Regions from separate parts of the Streptomyces sp. JLBT605 genome, predicted to be linked through region 2. Evidence: riboswitches for the same ligand, from Rfam matches in the RefSeq annotation. Region 2 holds a riboswitch; the other holds the start of a gene.

Region 1 (7,166 bases), 2.6 Mb from region 2:
CTACTTCGGTCCCCGGCCGGATCAGCGCCAGGGCTCGGAGACCGAGCGGAGGGTGGCCGCGGTGGCGACGGCCGCGGTGACCGCTTCGTGCCCCTTGTCCTCCGTGGAGCCCGGCAGGCCGGCCCGGTCCAGCGCCTGCTCCTCGTTGTCACAGGTCAGTACGCCGAAGCCGATCGGGACCCCGGTGTCGATGCTGACCTGGGTCAGGCCCTGGGTGACGCCCTGGCAGACGTACTCGAAGTGCGGGGTGCCGCCGCGGATGACGACGCCGAGGGCGACGACCGCGTCGTAGCCGCGGCCGGCCAGCACCTTGGCGACGACCGGCAGCTCGAAGCTGCCGGGCACGCGCAGCAGGGTCGGCTCGTCGATGCCCAGCTCGTGGAGGGCGCGCAGCGCGCCGTCCACCAGGCCGTCCATCACCTGGGTGTGCCACTGCGCGGCCACCACGGCCACGCGCAGGTCGCCGCAGTTCTTCACGGTCAGCTCGGGGGCGCCCTTACCGCTCATGTCTCTCCTCGGTGCTTCTCGGTGCTGTGCTGCTGTGCTGTCTGGTGCTGTGCTGTCTGGTGCTGAATGCCGGTGTGCCGATGCGGGCGGCCGGGGTCACTGGCTGCCGCAGGCGGACACCGGCTCACTGCTGTCCAGCCACGGCAGATCGTGGCCCATCCTGTCCCGCTTCGTCCGCAGATAGCGGTAATTGTGCTCGCCGGCCTGCACCGGCATCGGCTCCCGGCCGGTGACCCGCAGCCCGTACCGGACCATCGCGTCGGTCTTGTCGGGGTTGTTGGTCATCAGGCGCAGCGAACGCACGCCCAGGTCGGCGAGGATCTGGGCGCCGGCCGCGTAGTCGCGGGCGTCGGCGGGGAGGCCGAGCTCCAGGTTGGCGTCCAGGGTGTCGTGGCCCAGCTCCTGCAGCTCGTAGGCGCGCAGCTTGGACAGCAGCCCGATGCCGCGGCCCTCGTGTCCGCGCAGGTAGAGCACCACGCCGCGGCCCTCGGTGGCGACCCGCTCCAGGGCGGTGTGCAGCTGCGGGCCGCAGTCGCAGCGCAGCGAGCCGAAGATGTCGCCGGTCAGGCACTCGGAGTGGACCCGAACCAGCACGTCCTCGCCGTCGCCGAGCTCGCCCGCGACCAGTGCGACGTGCTCGACGCCGTCGGTGGTGGAGCGGTAGCCGTACGCCCGGAACTCACCGGAGGCGGTGGGCAGCCGGGTCTCGGCCTCGCGCCGCACGGTCGGCTCGTCGGACCTGCGGTACGCGATCAGGTCCTCGATGGAGATGATCGCCAGGCCGTGCTTGCGGGCGAAGGCGACCAGCTCCGGCAGGCGCAACATGACGCCGTCCTCGCCGGCGATCTCCACGATCGCGGCGGCCGGGCGCAGTCCGGCCAGCCGGGCGAGGTCCACACCGGCCTCGGTGTGGCCGTCGCGCACGAGCACGCCACCGGGCCGGGCGCGCAGCGGGAAGATGTGGCCGGGGCGGGCGAAGTCGCCGGGGACGCTGTGCGGATCGGCGAGCAGGCGCAGGGTGGTGGCCCGGTCGGCCGCGGAGATGCCGGTGCTCACGCCGTGCTCGGCGGTGGCGTCGACGGAGACGGTGAAGGCGGTCCGCATCGACTCGGTGTTCTGCTGGACCATCTGCGGCAGGTCCAGCCGGTCCAGGTCGGCGCCCTCGAGCGTGGCGCAGATCAGGCCGCGGCACTCGCTCATCATGAAGGCGACGATCTCCGGGGTCACCTTCTCGGCGGCCACGATGAGGTCGCCCTCGTTCTCGCGGTTCTCGTCGTCGACGACGACCACCGGCCGGCCGGCGGCGATCTCGGCGATCGCCCGTTCGACGGGGTCGAGGACCAGGTCGTCGGTCCAGCTCCGCACACTCTGCAGGACGGTCATGCCCGGCCTCCTTCTTCGCTTTCCTGCCCGTGACGGGCGTGCCGCGCCTCGTGGCCCATCAGCCGCTCGACGTACTTCGCGACCACGTCGACCTCGAGGTTGACCGGGTCGCCGGCCTGCTTGATGCCCAGGGTGGTGAGGGCGAGGGTGGTCGGGATGAGGCTGACGGTGAAGTGGTCGTCGGCGGCGTCGACGACGGTGAGGCTGATGCCGTCGACCGTGATGGAGCCCTTCTCCACGACATAACGGGCGAGGTCGTCCGGCAGCGAGATCTCGACGATCTCCCAGTGCTCGCCGGGGGTCCGCCCGAGGATGGTGCCGGTGCCGTCGACGTGTCCCTGGACGAGGTGGCCGCCGAGCCGGCCGCCGAGCTCCATGGGCCGCTCCAGGTTGATCCGGGAGCCGGGCGCCAGGACGCCGAGGCTGGAGCGCTTCAGGGTCTCGGCCATCACATCGGCGGTGAACTCGCCGTCCGCGGTGTCCACGACGGTCAGACAGACGCCGTTGACCGCGATGGAGTCGCCGTGCTTGGCGCCCTGGGTGACGAGCGGGCCGCGCAGCCGGAAGCGCGAGGAGTCGCCGAGGTTCTCGACGGCGACAACCTCACCCAGTTCTTCAACGATTCCCGTGAACACGTCAGTTCTCCTCGGAGTCGGTCGCAGTGGCGGTGGCTGGTGGTGCTGCGGGTGGTTCTGCGGGTGGTGCCGGTGGTGCGGGCACGGCGGTGACGCGCAGGTCGGGGCCGAGCCGGGTGGCGTCGGTCATCTCGAGGCGCAACGCCTGCGTGATGGTGGTGATTCCGGCGTCGCCGAGCGCGGCCGGGCCGTCGCCGAGCAGCGCCGGGGCGAGGTAGCCGACGACCTGGTCGACGGCGCCGGCGGCGATGAAGGACCCGGCGAGGGTCGGCCCGCCCTCCAGCAGCACCGAGCGCACCCCGCGCTGGTGGAGGGCGGTGAGCAGGGCGTGGATGCCGAGTCCGGTGTCGTCGCCCGGCAGCCGCAGGACCTCGACGCCGGGCAGGTGCCGGGTGTCGGCCTCCTCGGAGACGGCGATCAGGGTCGGTGCCGCGTCGTCCAGGACGCGGGCGCTCGGCAGGATCATCGCGTGGGTGTCGACGACCACCCGCAGCGGCTGGGTCACGTCGTCCCGGCCGCGCACGGCCAGATGCGGGTCGTCGGTCCGCAGGGTGCCGGATCCGACGACGACCGCGTCGGCCTCGGCGCGCAGCCGGTGCACATCGGCGCGGGAGTCCGGCGAGGTGATCCAGCGGCTGCTGCCGTCGGCGGCGGCGATGCGGCCGTCCAGGGTCGCGGCGTACTTCCACACCACGAAGGGGCGGCCGAGCCGGACGGCGGTCAGCCAGGCGATGTTGCCGGCCTCGGCCTCCTCGGCCAGCAGCCCGGCCTCGACCTCGATGCCGGCGGCGGCGAGGGTGGCGGCGCCGGCGCCCGCCGCCGGGGTGGGGTCGGCGACGGCGTAGACGACGCGGGCGACTCCGGCGGCGATCAGGGCCTGGGCGCACGGACCGGTGCGTCCGGTGTGGTTGCAGGGTTCCAGGGTGACGACGGCGGTTCCGCCGCGGGCCCGGTCGCCGGCCGCGCGGAGTGCGTTCACCTCGGCGTGCGGGCCGCCCGCGCGCCGGTGCCAGCCTTCTCCGACCGGCTCGCCGTGGGCGTCGAGGACGACGCAGCCGACGACCGGATTGGGGCTGGTGTGGCCGAGGCCGTGGGCGGCGAGCGCGATGGCGCGGCGCATCGCGCGGGTTTCGGCTGCGGTGGCCACCGGGTCCTCCTGCCTGCTGGGCACGGACTCCGGGGCTGTCTGAGTCGACAGAAGCGGGAAGGTAGCACCGCTAAGACGCCGACGCCGGGAAACGGGCCGTCCCCCCATCACGGGAACGAACGGACCGCCGGCAGCGGCGCACCGGTGCTTCGCCCGCCGCGCACTGCCTCCCATCCGGACTTTAACCGTCGGTCCAGGAATTTCACCTGGTCAACCGGCCGCTGGCTGCGGACGGGTCGCGGACTGTAACCGCCGGTTCGGATTTTCACCGACCCCGGAGTGCGCTGACGTCACTGGTACGCCACCAGTGTGCCATGCGCGATCGCGCCGACTGGAGGCGGCTTCTCTGTGGCTTCCCTCACCTGCCGCGCGCCCGCGGGCCCGGCGATGCGGGGCCGGCGGCACCGGGCGGTGCGGGCCGTCGCCCGGGCCTGATGGCTGACCACACGTCAGCGGGCGGTTACGCGGGGAGGCTCGAACCGTTCGGGCGGGGCTGGCGAAAACGCGTTCGCCGGGCAGGCTTGCCCAGCGGGCCGGTACCGGCCGGTGCGGGAGGGGACGGCGGATGGACACCAGTGCGACCGGGTCCGCGGGCGGGCCGGGGGTGCCCGAGGTGCGGCGGGCGCGCCTCGCCGTCGCGGCGGTCTTCGCGGTGCATGGCACCGTCACCGGCAACTTCGCCACCCGCGTCCCCTGGCTCCAGGAGCACTTGGACATCAGCGCGGGCGCGCTCGGCCTGGCACTCGCCTTCCCCGCGATCGGCTCCTCGGTCGCGATGCCCCTGGCCGGCCGGATCAGCCACCGCTTCGGCGCGCGGGCCGCACTGCGCGGACTGCTCGCCCTGTGGTGCGCGTCACTGGCGCTGCCCCCGCTCTCCCCTGGCCTGGTGTGGCTGTGCGGCGCGCTGTTCGTCTACGGCGCGGCCTCCGGCATGGCGGATGTGGCGATGAACGCGCTGGGCGTGGAGATCGAGGAGCGCCTGGGCAGGTCCATCATGTCCGGCCTGCACGGCATGTGGAGCGTGGGGGCGCTGCTCGGCTCGGCGGCGGGCACCGTCGCCGCGCACACCGGCACGGACGCGCGGCTGCACCTGGGGGCCGCGGCCGCCGCGCTCACCGCCCTCGGGATGGTCGTCTGCCGCTGGGTGCCGGACCTGCGCAGTCCTCCGGACGAGCACCCGCCACCGCGCTTCGCCCTGCCGCCGCGCTCCGCGCTGGCCATCGGGGCGGTCGGCTTCTGCGCGGTCTTCGCGGAGGGGGCGAGTCTGGACTGGTCGGCGGTCTATCTGCGCGAGGTGCTGGGCTCCTCCCCCGGCGTCGCGGCCGCCTGTACCACCGCGTTCGCCTGCACCATGGCCGCCGCCCGGCTGGCCGGGGACGCGGTGGTGGGCCGGCTCGGCCCGGTACGTACCGTGCGGGCCGGCGGTGTCCTCGCCACCCTGGGCGGGCTGGTGGTGGTGACGGCACCGGGGGCGGCGGTCGCGGTCGGCGGCTTCGCCTTCATCGGCCTGGGCATCGCCGTGGTGGTGCCGCTCGCCTTCGCCGCCGCCGGGCGAGCGAAGCGAGATGGGGGCACCCCCGGCCGAAGGCTGGGGAAGCAGCGAGATGGGGGCACCCCCGGCCGAAGGCTGGGGGAGGAGCGAGATGGGGGCACCCCCGGCCGAAGGCTGGGGGAGGAGCGAGATGGGGGCACCCCCGGCCGAAGGCTGGGGAAGCAGCGGGACGGGGAGCCCCGCGGCTCCGCTGGGGGGCCGGCGCCCAGCCAGTCGATAGCCGGGGTCGCCACCATCACCTACACCTCGGGGCTGATCGCCCCGGCGGCGATGGGCTCCCTCGCCGACCTCACCTCGCTGACGGTCTCCTTCGTCCTGGTCACCGGGCTGGCCCTGGGGCTGGTGCCGGGCGCCGCCGTGCTGCGCCGCGGCACCGGGCCGCGCGGGCGAGGCGACCGGAGCGAGGAGGCGGGAGATTTCGGCGGTCGCCGAAGTGTCCCGCGGGCATGATGAGGGCATGACGCACCCCGAGCTCTCCTCCGGTGGCCCACGGCTGGCCCGGTTCGCCGCGCTGCTGGCGGACGAGACGCGGGCCGCCTTCCTGCTCGCCCTGCTCGACGGCCGGGCCTGGACCGCCGGTGAGCTGGCCCGCCACGCGGGCGTCGCCGCCTCCACGGCCAGCGAGCACCTCAGCCGTCTGGTCGAGGGCGGGCTGCTCGCGCAGGAGCGGCAGGGGCGCCACCGGTACGTACGGCTGGCCGATGCGGAGGTGGCGCAGCTCATCGAGGACCTGTCGGCGCACGCCGCGCCCGGAGCCGCCCCGCGCACCCTGCGGGCGGCCGGTGCGAGCAGTGCCATGGCGCGGGCCCGTACCTGCTACGACCACCTCGCCGGCCGGCTCGGCACCGGCATCACCGAGGCGATGGTCGAGCGCGGCCTGGTGCAGCAGACGACCGGGTTCGCGCTGACCGACGCGGGCCTGGCGTGGTTCCGGGAGCTGGGTGTGGACCTGGCGGCTGCCCCGCGTGGCCGCCGGCCGCTGGCCCGAGGCTGTCTGGACTGGACGGAACGCAAGCCCCATCTGGCGGGTGTGGCCGGGGCGGCGCTGTGCCGTCATGCGCTGGACGCCGGCTGGTGCGTGCGGATCGGAAGCGCGCGGGCGCTGCGGGTGAGCGCCGAGGGGGAGCGGGCGCTGGAGCGCCTGCTCGGCCTGCGGCTCGCCGTCTGACCCGGGCATTTCCCGCCACCGAAACTCCGCACCGAAGCTCATTCTCAAGGAAACCCAGCTCCTGGCCTGCGATTTCCAGGGATCGAGCAGGTTGCGCCTATCCATCGCAGGCAGCGGCTCACTTACTGGCCACTAACATAGGTCCGATCATCTGAAGAGCAGCAGAAGTGGAGCAGTCATGGGCCTGGGCGTGCGCTGGACCCTGCACGGCGACGGGCGCACCCCCGCCCCGGGAGCCGTGGTCAGACCGGACGAGCGGCTGTCGTGGCCGAGGACGGCCGGGCTGGGCGCCCAGCATGTGGTGGCCATGTTCGGGGCGTCGTTCGTCGCACCCGTTCTGATGGGACTCGACCCGAATCTCGCCATCATGATGTCGGGTGTCGCCACCATGCTCTTCCTGCTGGCCACCCGCGGCCGGGTGCCCAGCTACCTCGGGTGCAGCCTGTCGTTCGTCGGAGTGGCCGCGGTCATCCGCGCCCAGGGCGGCGGGACCGCGGCGGTGACGGGCGCGATCCTGGTGGTCGGCGCGGTGCTGTTCCTCAGCGGGCTGGCGGTGCGGCGCTTCGGCGCGCGGATCATCCACGCGACGATGCCGCCGGTCGTCACCGGTGCCGTGGTGATGCTGATCGGCTTCAACCTGGCGCCGGTCACCGCCCGCGTCTACTGGCCGGCCGACCAGTGGACCGCGCTGCTGACCATGCTGTTCACCGGGCTCGCCGTGGTCTGCCTGCGCGGCTTCTGGTCCCGCGTCGCGATCTTCCTCGGACTGGTCTT
Region 2 (7,166 bases):
CGAACAGCGCTGGCCGACGGCGGGCCTGGAGCCGGACCCGTTCGAGGTGGCCAACAGCTACGACCCGAGCGAGAGCTGAGATCCGAGGGCTGAGATCCGAGAGCTGAGATCTGACATCAGGGCGTACGCCTGGTGTGGCGCGCCGGATGCCGTTTTGTAGCCGGTGGAGGAAACCTGTATGCCATGGCCGTTGAGAAGCTTCAGATGCCGCAACTGGTGAAGACGCCCGGGCTGGTGGCGACACCCGGGCCGGGGGCGGCGGCTGGGCTGCCCGAGCAGCCGGTGCCGTCCGCCGCGGAGCAGCCGGTTCCGGGCGCGCCAGGGGCGCGGCGGCTGTCGCCGCGCACCCTGCTGTGTCTGGTCCCGGTCGTCGCGGTGGCCGGCTGGGTGGTGTGGAACCGGCACCTGGTCGCGGACGGGGCGGGCCGGCTGCTGGACGCGGACCCGCCGCTGCTGCTGGTGGCGGTGGGGACGACGGCGCTGTCCTGGGTGGCCGCGGCCTGTGCCCGGCAGGGCGCGGTGGTCGATCCGCTGCCGCCGGGGCGGCTGCTGGCGGCCCAGTTCGCGGCGGGCGCGGCCAATCATCTGCTCCCCTCCGGCCTCGGCGCCGGTGCGGTCAACCTGCGCTTCATGACGGTGTGCGGCATTCCGCTGGCGCGGGCCGGCGCCGCGCTCGCGCTCTATCTGGCGGTCGAGGTGGTGGCGCGGGTGGCGCTGACCGCGGTGATGCTCGCGGCCTTCCCGGACGCGCTGCCGCTGGGCGACCTGCTGCCCGAGGAGGTGGGGCTGTCGACCGCGGCGGCGGTGGCGGGCGTGGTGGCGCTGCTGCTGGTCTTCGCGGTCCGCGCGCTGCGGAAGGTGATCCGGGAGTTCCTGGTGACGGTGGTGAGCGAGGCCCGCTCGGTGCACCGCAGACCGGCCCGGGTGCTGGCGTTGTGGGGCGGCTCGCTGGCCTTTCCGGTGCTTCAGGCCGCCGGCCTGGTCGCGGTCGCGTCCGCGCTGGACGTGCCGGTCCCGGCGGCACATGTGGCGGTCGCCTATCTGGCGGCCTGTGCGGCCGCCGCCCTGGTGCCGACGCCGGGCGGCATCGGATCGGTGGAGGCGGCGCTGGTCATCGCGCTGGTCGGGGCCGGGGCGACGACTCCGGCCGCCACCGCCGTGGTGCTGGGCTACCGGCTGATCACCGTCTGGCTGCCGCTGCTGCCGGGGGCGCTGACGCTGGGCGTGCTGGTGCGGCGCAAAGTCCTGTGATCGATCAATTCCCGTTGTCCGGATAGCGGATACCGGATGGTCAGGCCACCGGAGGCTTTCGAAACCGGAGACCGGGCCGGTATGTGACGATTGACACTTCGTCAATACATGAGCATGTGTCAAAATACTCGGCGACGTAACGCGCGTGCTCCGGGGTCGGTGAAACTCCGAACCGGCGGTGAAAGTCCGCGACCCGGCCGAAGCCATCGGCCGGTTGACCCGGTGGAATTCCGGGACCGACGGTCAAAGTCCGGATGGTAGGACGTACGCGGCGGCACGATGTCGTGCAGTGACCCGTCCGGTGCGGATCGGCGGCGATCACCGGCAGCGATCATCAGGGGTTGATCGCCGGTGGCCGCCCGAGTCCCGCGATGAACCGGGCCCGCTCACCCACGACGGCTGTGTCCGTGTCCCCGGAAACCGCACGGCGGTCGGGGAGCGGCAGCGCACCACGCACTCCCCCTCCGTCTCCGGCAGACCACCAAGGCCCGCCGCGCCCTTGAAAAAGGGCCGGGCCGGCGAAGAGTCGAGAAAGCAGGAGGGACACACACCGTGACCGTGTTGGAGCAGACGGCGGCAGGGACCGAACGCCTCATGGCAGTGGAGCAGGCGATCGAGGCATTCGCCGAAGGCGGTTTCGTGATCGTCTTCGACGAGGAATCCCGCGAGAACGAAGGCGATTTGATGATCGCCGCCGAGTACACCGACGAGGAATCACTGAAGCAGATGCTGGATCACACCTCGGGTGTGATCTGTGTGGCCCTCCCCGACGAACGCGCCGCCGAACTCCGGCTGCCCCATATGGTGGAAGACAACACCGGACTGCACGAAACGGCCTTCACCGTCTCCGTCGATCTCAAGGCGGGGGGAACCACCGGTATTTCCGCGCAGGAGCGGTCCCGGACCATCCAGGCGCTCGCCGACCCCGCCACCGCCCCCGAGGACCTGGGCCGGCCCGGCCATGTCTTCCCGGTCCGCGCCGCCCCCGGCGGGGTGCTCCAGCGGGACGGGCACACCGAGGCCGCCGTCGACCTCTCCCGGCTCGCCGGGCTGTCCGGGGTCACCACCATGTGCGAGGTGGTCAACGCGGACTGGAGCATGGCCCGGTACGACGATCTGCGGCAGCTGGCGGCCAGCCGGCTGGTGCCGCTGATCTCGGTGCGCGACCTGGCCGCCTACCGGCTGGCGCGGGCCGCGGCAGCTCTGACGGGTGGCGACCGGCGCTGACGGGTGCTGACGGGTGCCGACCGGCGCTGACGGGTGCCGACCGGTGCTGACGGCTGCCGCTGACGCGTGCTGACCGGCTCTGACCGGTGCCGACCGGCCGCGAAGATCGACTGGTCGGCCTCCGGACCCCGGATTACCGTCGAATGGGCGAACGCCTCGGTCCGCCCGACGCTCATACCCGGGGGCACACCATGGCGACTTCCCGCCCGGCACCGGACACCGGGACAGCCACCGCGGAGGACCGGTCACAGGGCGGCAAGGGCGTCGCACTGGCCGTCATCGCCAGCTGCCAGCTGATGGTGGTCCTGGACATCACCATCGTGAACATCGCGCTGCCGCACATCCAGAGCGCGCTGGAGTTCTCCACCACCAGCCTGTCGTGGGTGGTCAACGCCTACACCCTCACCTTCGGCGGACTGCTGTTGCTCGGCGGCCGGACCGGTGACATCCTCGGCCGCCGCCGGGTGTTCATCGGCGGCGTGCTGCTGTTCGTGCTGGCGTCGCTGCTCGGAGGTCTGGCGCAGACCTCCGGGCAGCTGCTGGCCGCCCGCGCGCTCCAGGGGGTCGGCGGCGCGATCGCCTCCCCCACCTCGCTGGCGCTGATCACCACGACCTTCACCGAAGGCCCGGAACGCAACCGGGCCTTCGGCGTGTTCGCCGCGGTCTCGGCCGGCGGCGGCGCGATCGGGCTGCTGCTCGGCGGGATCCTCGTCGAATGGCTCGACTGGCGCTGGATCTTCTTCGTCAACGTGCCCATCGGCCTGCTCATCGCCTTCGCCACGCCCCGGGTCATCAGGGAGTCCGAGCGCCACGCCGGCCACTTCGACCTTCTCGGCGCGCTCACCTCGACGCTCGGCATGGCCTCGCTGGTCTACGGCTTCATCCGGGCCGCGCAGGACGGCTGGCGGGACGGGTGGACGCTTGCCGCCTTCGGTGCGGCGATCGTGCTGCTGGCCACCTTCATCGCCGTCGAGCGGCGGTCCACCCAGCCCATCACGCCGCTGAAGATGTTCGCCGACCGCAACCGCGCGGGCACCTACGGCATCATGCTGAGCCTGGCCGCGGCGATCTTCGGCATGTTCTTCTTCCTCACCCTCTTCGTGCAGAACGTGCTGGACTTCAGCCCGATCCAGGCCGGTCTGGCCTTCCTGCCGGTGAGCGTGGTGATCGCGGTGGCCGCGGGATTCGCCTCGCAGCTGCTTCCCCGGTTCGGGCCCAAGCCGTTCATGGTGGTCGGCGCGATCTGCTCCGCCTCCGGCCTGACCTGGCTCACCCTGATCGAGGCCGACAGCACCTACCTCGGCAGCATCCTCGGCCCGATCCTGCTCTTCGCCCTCGGCATGGGCCTGCAGTTCGTCTCGCTGACCCTGATGGCGGTCTCCGGCGTCGCCCCGCACGAGGCGGGCGCGGCGTCCGGCCTGCTCAACGCCACGCAGCAGGTCGGCGGATCGCTGGGGCTCTCCATCCTGGTGACGGCCTTCTCCACGGCCTCCCGCAACAAGGCCGAGGACCTGGTGCCGCGGTTCCTGGCGGAGGCGACCCCGCGCGAGCGGCTGGAGTTCCGGCGCACCGGGCAGCTCCCGGGGCACTGGGCGGACCAGGTGATGGTCTCGGGGGTGAACGCCGCCTTCGTCACGGCCGCGACCTTCGCGGTGATCAGCGCGCTGATCGCGCTGCTGGCCATCCAGGTACGCCCCTCCGACCTGGAGAACCTCAAGGGCCAGGGCCCCGCACCGCTGTGAGTGCACCTACCGCTACCGCTACCGCTGTGAGCGCCCCTGTCGTGCCGCGCGTTCATTCGTGGCGGCGCAGCTCCAGCACGGTCTCCACGGTGTCCGCCTCCGCCGCGGTCTTGTCCGGCCGGTACCGCACCACCCGGGCGAACCGCAGCGTCACCCCGGCCGGGTAGCGGCTGGAGCGCTGGAGCCCGTCGAAGGCCACCTCCACCACCAGCTCCGGCCGCACCCGCACCAGCCAGCCGTCGTCGCTCACCGCGATCTCCCGCAGCGCCTCGGTCTGCCACTCCAGTACGGCGTCCGTCATCCCCTTGAACGTCTTGCCGAGCATGGCGAACGTGCCGTCCGGCAGCCGGGCGCCCAGATGCAGGTTGGACAGCTTCCCGGTGCGGCGGCCGTGTCCCCACTCGGCGGCCAGCACCACCAGGTCCAAGGTGAGCACCGGCTTCACCTTCAGCCAGGAGGCTCCCCGCCGCCCCGCGCTGTACGGCGACCCGAGCGCCTTGACCATCACTCCCTCGTGGCCCTGCTCCAGTACCTGCCGGGCGAACTCCCGCACCGCCCGCCGGGTCCCGTCGTCGTCCGGGTCGGCGGCCACCACCCGGCGTACCCGCCGCTCCTCGGGCGTGATCCGGGCCAGCTCGGCGTGGCGCTCCCCGGCGGAGAGCGTCAGCAGGTCCCGGCCGTCGGCGTAGAGCAGGTCGAAGAAGACCGGGGAGAGCGGCACCGTGGCCTGTGCGCCGGGGACGTCCAGCCGTGACCCGACCCGGCCCGCGACCTCCTGGAACGGCCGTGGCCGCCCGTCGGGGCCGAGCGCGATCACCTCACCGTCCAGTACCGCCCGGTCGACCGCCAGTTCCCGGGCGGCGGCGACCACGTCCGGCAGCCGGCCGGTGATCTCGTCCAGGGTGCGGGTGTAGATCCGCACCCGCTCGCCGTCCCGGTGCACCTGCACCCGGATCCCGTCCAGCTTCTCCTCCACGGCACACGGGCCGAGCCGGTCCAGCGCCTCGTCGACGTCCTTGGCGCTCTGCGCGAGCATCGGCAGCACCGGACGCCCGACCTCCAGCCGGAAGTCCGCCAGCGCCTGCGGGCCGCGGGCCAGCAGCTCCTGGGAGACGGTGCCGAGCGAGCCGCCCAGCATCACCGCCCGGCGCACCTCCGCCGGATCGGCCTCCACGGCGGCCGCCAAGCCCTCCACGGCCAGCGCGTCCAGGGCGCCCTGCCGCAACTCACCGCCGATCAGCCGCCGCAGGAACCACTGCTCCTCCTCGGTGGCGGCCGCCAGCAGTTCGCGCAGGAGCCGCTTGCGCTCACCGGCGGCGCCCTTGCCCGCCAGGGCCGCGATCCCCTCCAGCGCGGCGTTCACCTGCTCCACCTCCAGCCGGGGTTCCGGCGCGGGCGGCGGTTGCTCCCGCAGTGCGCTCCAGCCCAGGCCGGTGCGGCGCTGCGGCAGCCGGCCTGCGAGGTAAGTGATCACCACCGGCGCCTCGTCGGGCGGGGTGCGGGAGAACAGCCGGGCCAGCGCCGCCACCTTCTCCGAGCGGGCTGAGGTGGCCGCGACCTCGCCGGAGGTCCGGGCGACATCGGCCAGCAGCATGTCTTCATCGTCACCCGGCCCGCGCGCCGCCGCAGGTCCGGCGGGGAGACCCTCCCCCAGACTCCGTCCGGGGGGACCCCCAGACACCCGCCGGCCCGGACACGCCGTCGTCCGGGTGACGGTGACGCCCGCCGCGCGGGCGGGAGGGTACTCCTTACACCTGGTTGACAGCCTGGTACGAGCTCCAAGGAGTGAAAGATGGCGCAGGGCACCGTGAAGTGGTTCAACAGCGAGAAGGGGTACGGCTTCATCGCGGTCGACGGCGGGGGACCGGATGTGTTCGTGCACTACAGCGCGATCCACGGACCCGGCTACCGCAGTCTGGACGAGAATCAGCGCGTCGAGTTCGAGGTGGCGCAGGGGGACCGCGGCCCGCAGGCGGACCAGGTCCGCTCGCTGTAGACCCGGTACCGCCCCGGCCGGCCGCGGACCGCTGCGGTCGGCCACCTGGGCAGCGCCTTGAGACCCGGCCCCTCAAGCCCGGCCCCTCAAGCCCGGCCCCTCAAGCCCGGCCCCTCAAGCCCGGCCCCTCAAGCCCGGCCCTCTGAACCCCGGCCCCTCAGGCCCGGCCGGCGGGCTCCCGCGGCAGGCTTCGGCGCGCACCGGAGCCGCGCACCTCCAGGCCACCGAGCAGCTCCCGGGTCGCGTCCGCGACAGCCGTCACGGCCTGCTCGAACACGGCCTGGTTGTGGGCGGCCGGCGCATGGAAGCCGGACACCTTCCGCACGTACTGCAGCGCGGCCGCGCGGATGTCCTCGTCAAGGACCTCGGGCATCGCGGGTGGCCGGAGTGTCTTGATGCTTCGGCACATGTCTCCAGTGTCACCGACTCTCGTCTGTCACTGACTGTCGTCCGTCACTGGCCCTGGACGGCGGACGGGTCCATCCAGAAGATCTCCCAGATGTGTCCGTCCAGGTCCTGGAAGCTGCGGCCGTACATGAAGCCCTCGTCCATCGGCTCCTTCGACGGCTTCCCGCCGGCGGCCAGCGCCTTGTCGGCCAGCTCGTCCACCCGCTCCCGGCTCTCCACGCCGAGCGCCACGATGACCTCCGCGCTCTTGCCCGTGTCGACGATCTCCTTGTCGGTGAACGACTGGAAGAAGGGCTCGACCAGCAGCATGGCGTAGATGTCCTCGCTGATCACCAGAGAGGCGCCCTTCTCGTCGGTGAACTGCGGGTTGAACGAGTACCCGAGCTGCTTGAAGAACTCCATGGACCTCTCCAGGTCCTTCACCGGCAGGTTGACGAAGATCTTGGTGCTCATGTCGTGCCCCATCTCTGTGCGTCCGGTCTCTGGTTTTTTCAGACTAGGACGGGGCACTGACAACGCCACCGGACCGCGCCAGTCAGGAG

Evidence for each region. A riboswitch is a leader RNA that binds a small molecule or an ion and turns the genes downstream of it on or off. The one in region 2 is predicted to bind FMN.
Region 1: it holds a riboswitch for FMN, as region 2 does, so the genes downstream of both, ribD (bifunctional diaminohydroxyphosphoribosylaminopyrimidine deaminase/5-amino-6-(5-phosphoribosylamino)uracil reductase RibD) here and ribB (3,4-dihydroxy-2-butanone-4-phosphate synthase) in region 2, are expected to answer to the same signal.

What each region holds. Positions count from the first base shown of each region.
Region 1 covers NZ_CM177087.1:860,350-867,515, forward strand. Annotated here, with positions in the region: gene ribH (6,7-dimethyl-8-ribityllumazine synthase) at 22-507, opposite strand; gene AC4BDD_RS04030 (bifunctional 3,4-dihydroxy-2-butanone-4-phosphate synthase/GTP cyclohydrolase II) at 604-1,890, opposite strand; gene AC4BDD_RS04035 (riboflavin synthase) at 1,887-2,525, opposite strand; gene ribD (bifunctional diaminohydroxyphosphoribosylaminopyrimidine deaminase/5-amino-6-(5-phosphoribosylamino)uracil reductase RibD) at 2,527-3,672, opposite strand; FMN riboswitch at 3,829-3,959, opposite strand; gene AC4BDD_RS04045 (MFS transporter) at 4,238-5,674, shown strand; gene AC4BDD_RS04050 (ArsR/SmtB family transcription factor) at 5,682-6,392, shown strand; gene AC4BDD_RS04055 (uracil-xanthine permease family protein) at 6,571-7,166, shown strand, end outside.
Region 2 covers NZ_CM177087.1:3,471,268-3,478,433, forward strand. Annotated here, with positions in the region: gene AC4BDD_RS15020 (LysR family transcriptional regulator) at 1-79, shown strand, start outside; gene AC4BDD_RS15025 (lysylphosphatidylglycerol synthase transmembrane domain-containing protein) at 184-1,251, shown strand; FMN riboswitch at 1,393-1,521, shown strand; gene ribB (3,4-dihydroxy-2-butanone-4-phosphate synthase) at 1,846-2,478, shown strand; gene AC4BDD_RS15035 (MFS transporter) at 2,670-4,220, shown strand; gene AC4BDD_RS15040 (ATP-dependent DNA ligase) at 4,273-5,814, opposite strand; gene AC4BDD_RS15045 (cold-shock protein) at 6,013-6,216, shown strand; gene AC4BDD_RS15050 (DUF2277 domain-containing protein) at 6,374-6,625, opposite strand; gene AC4BDD_RS15055 (VOC family protein) at 6,670-7,077, opposite strand.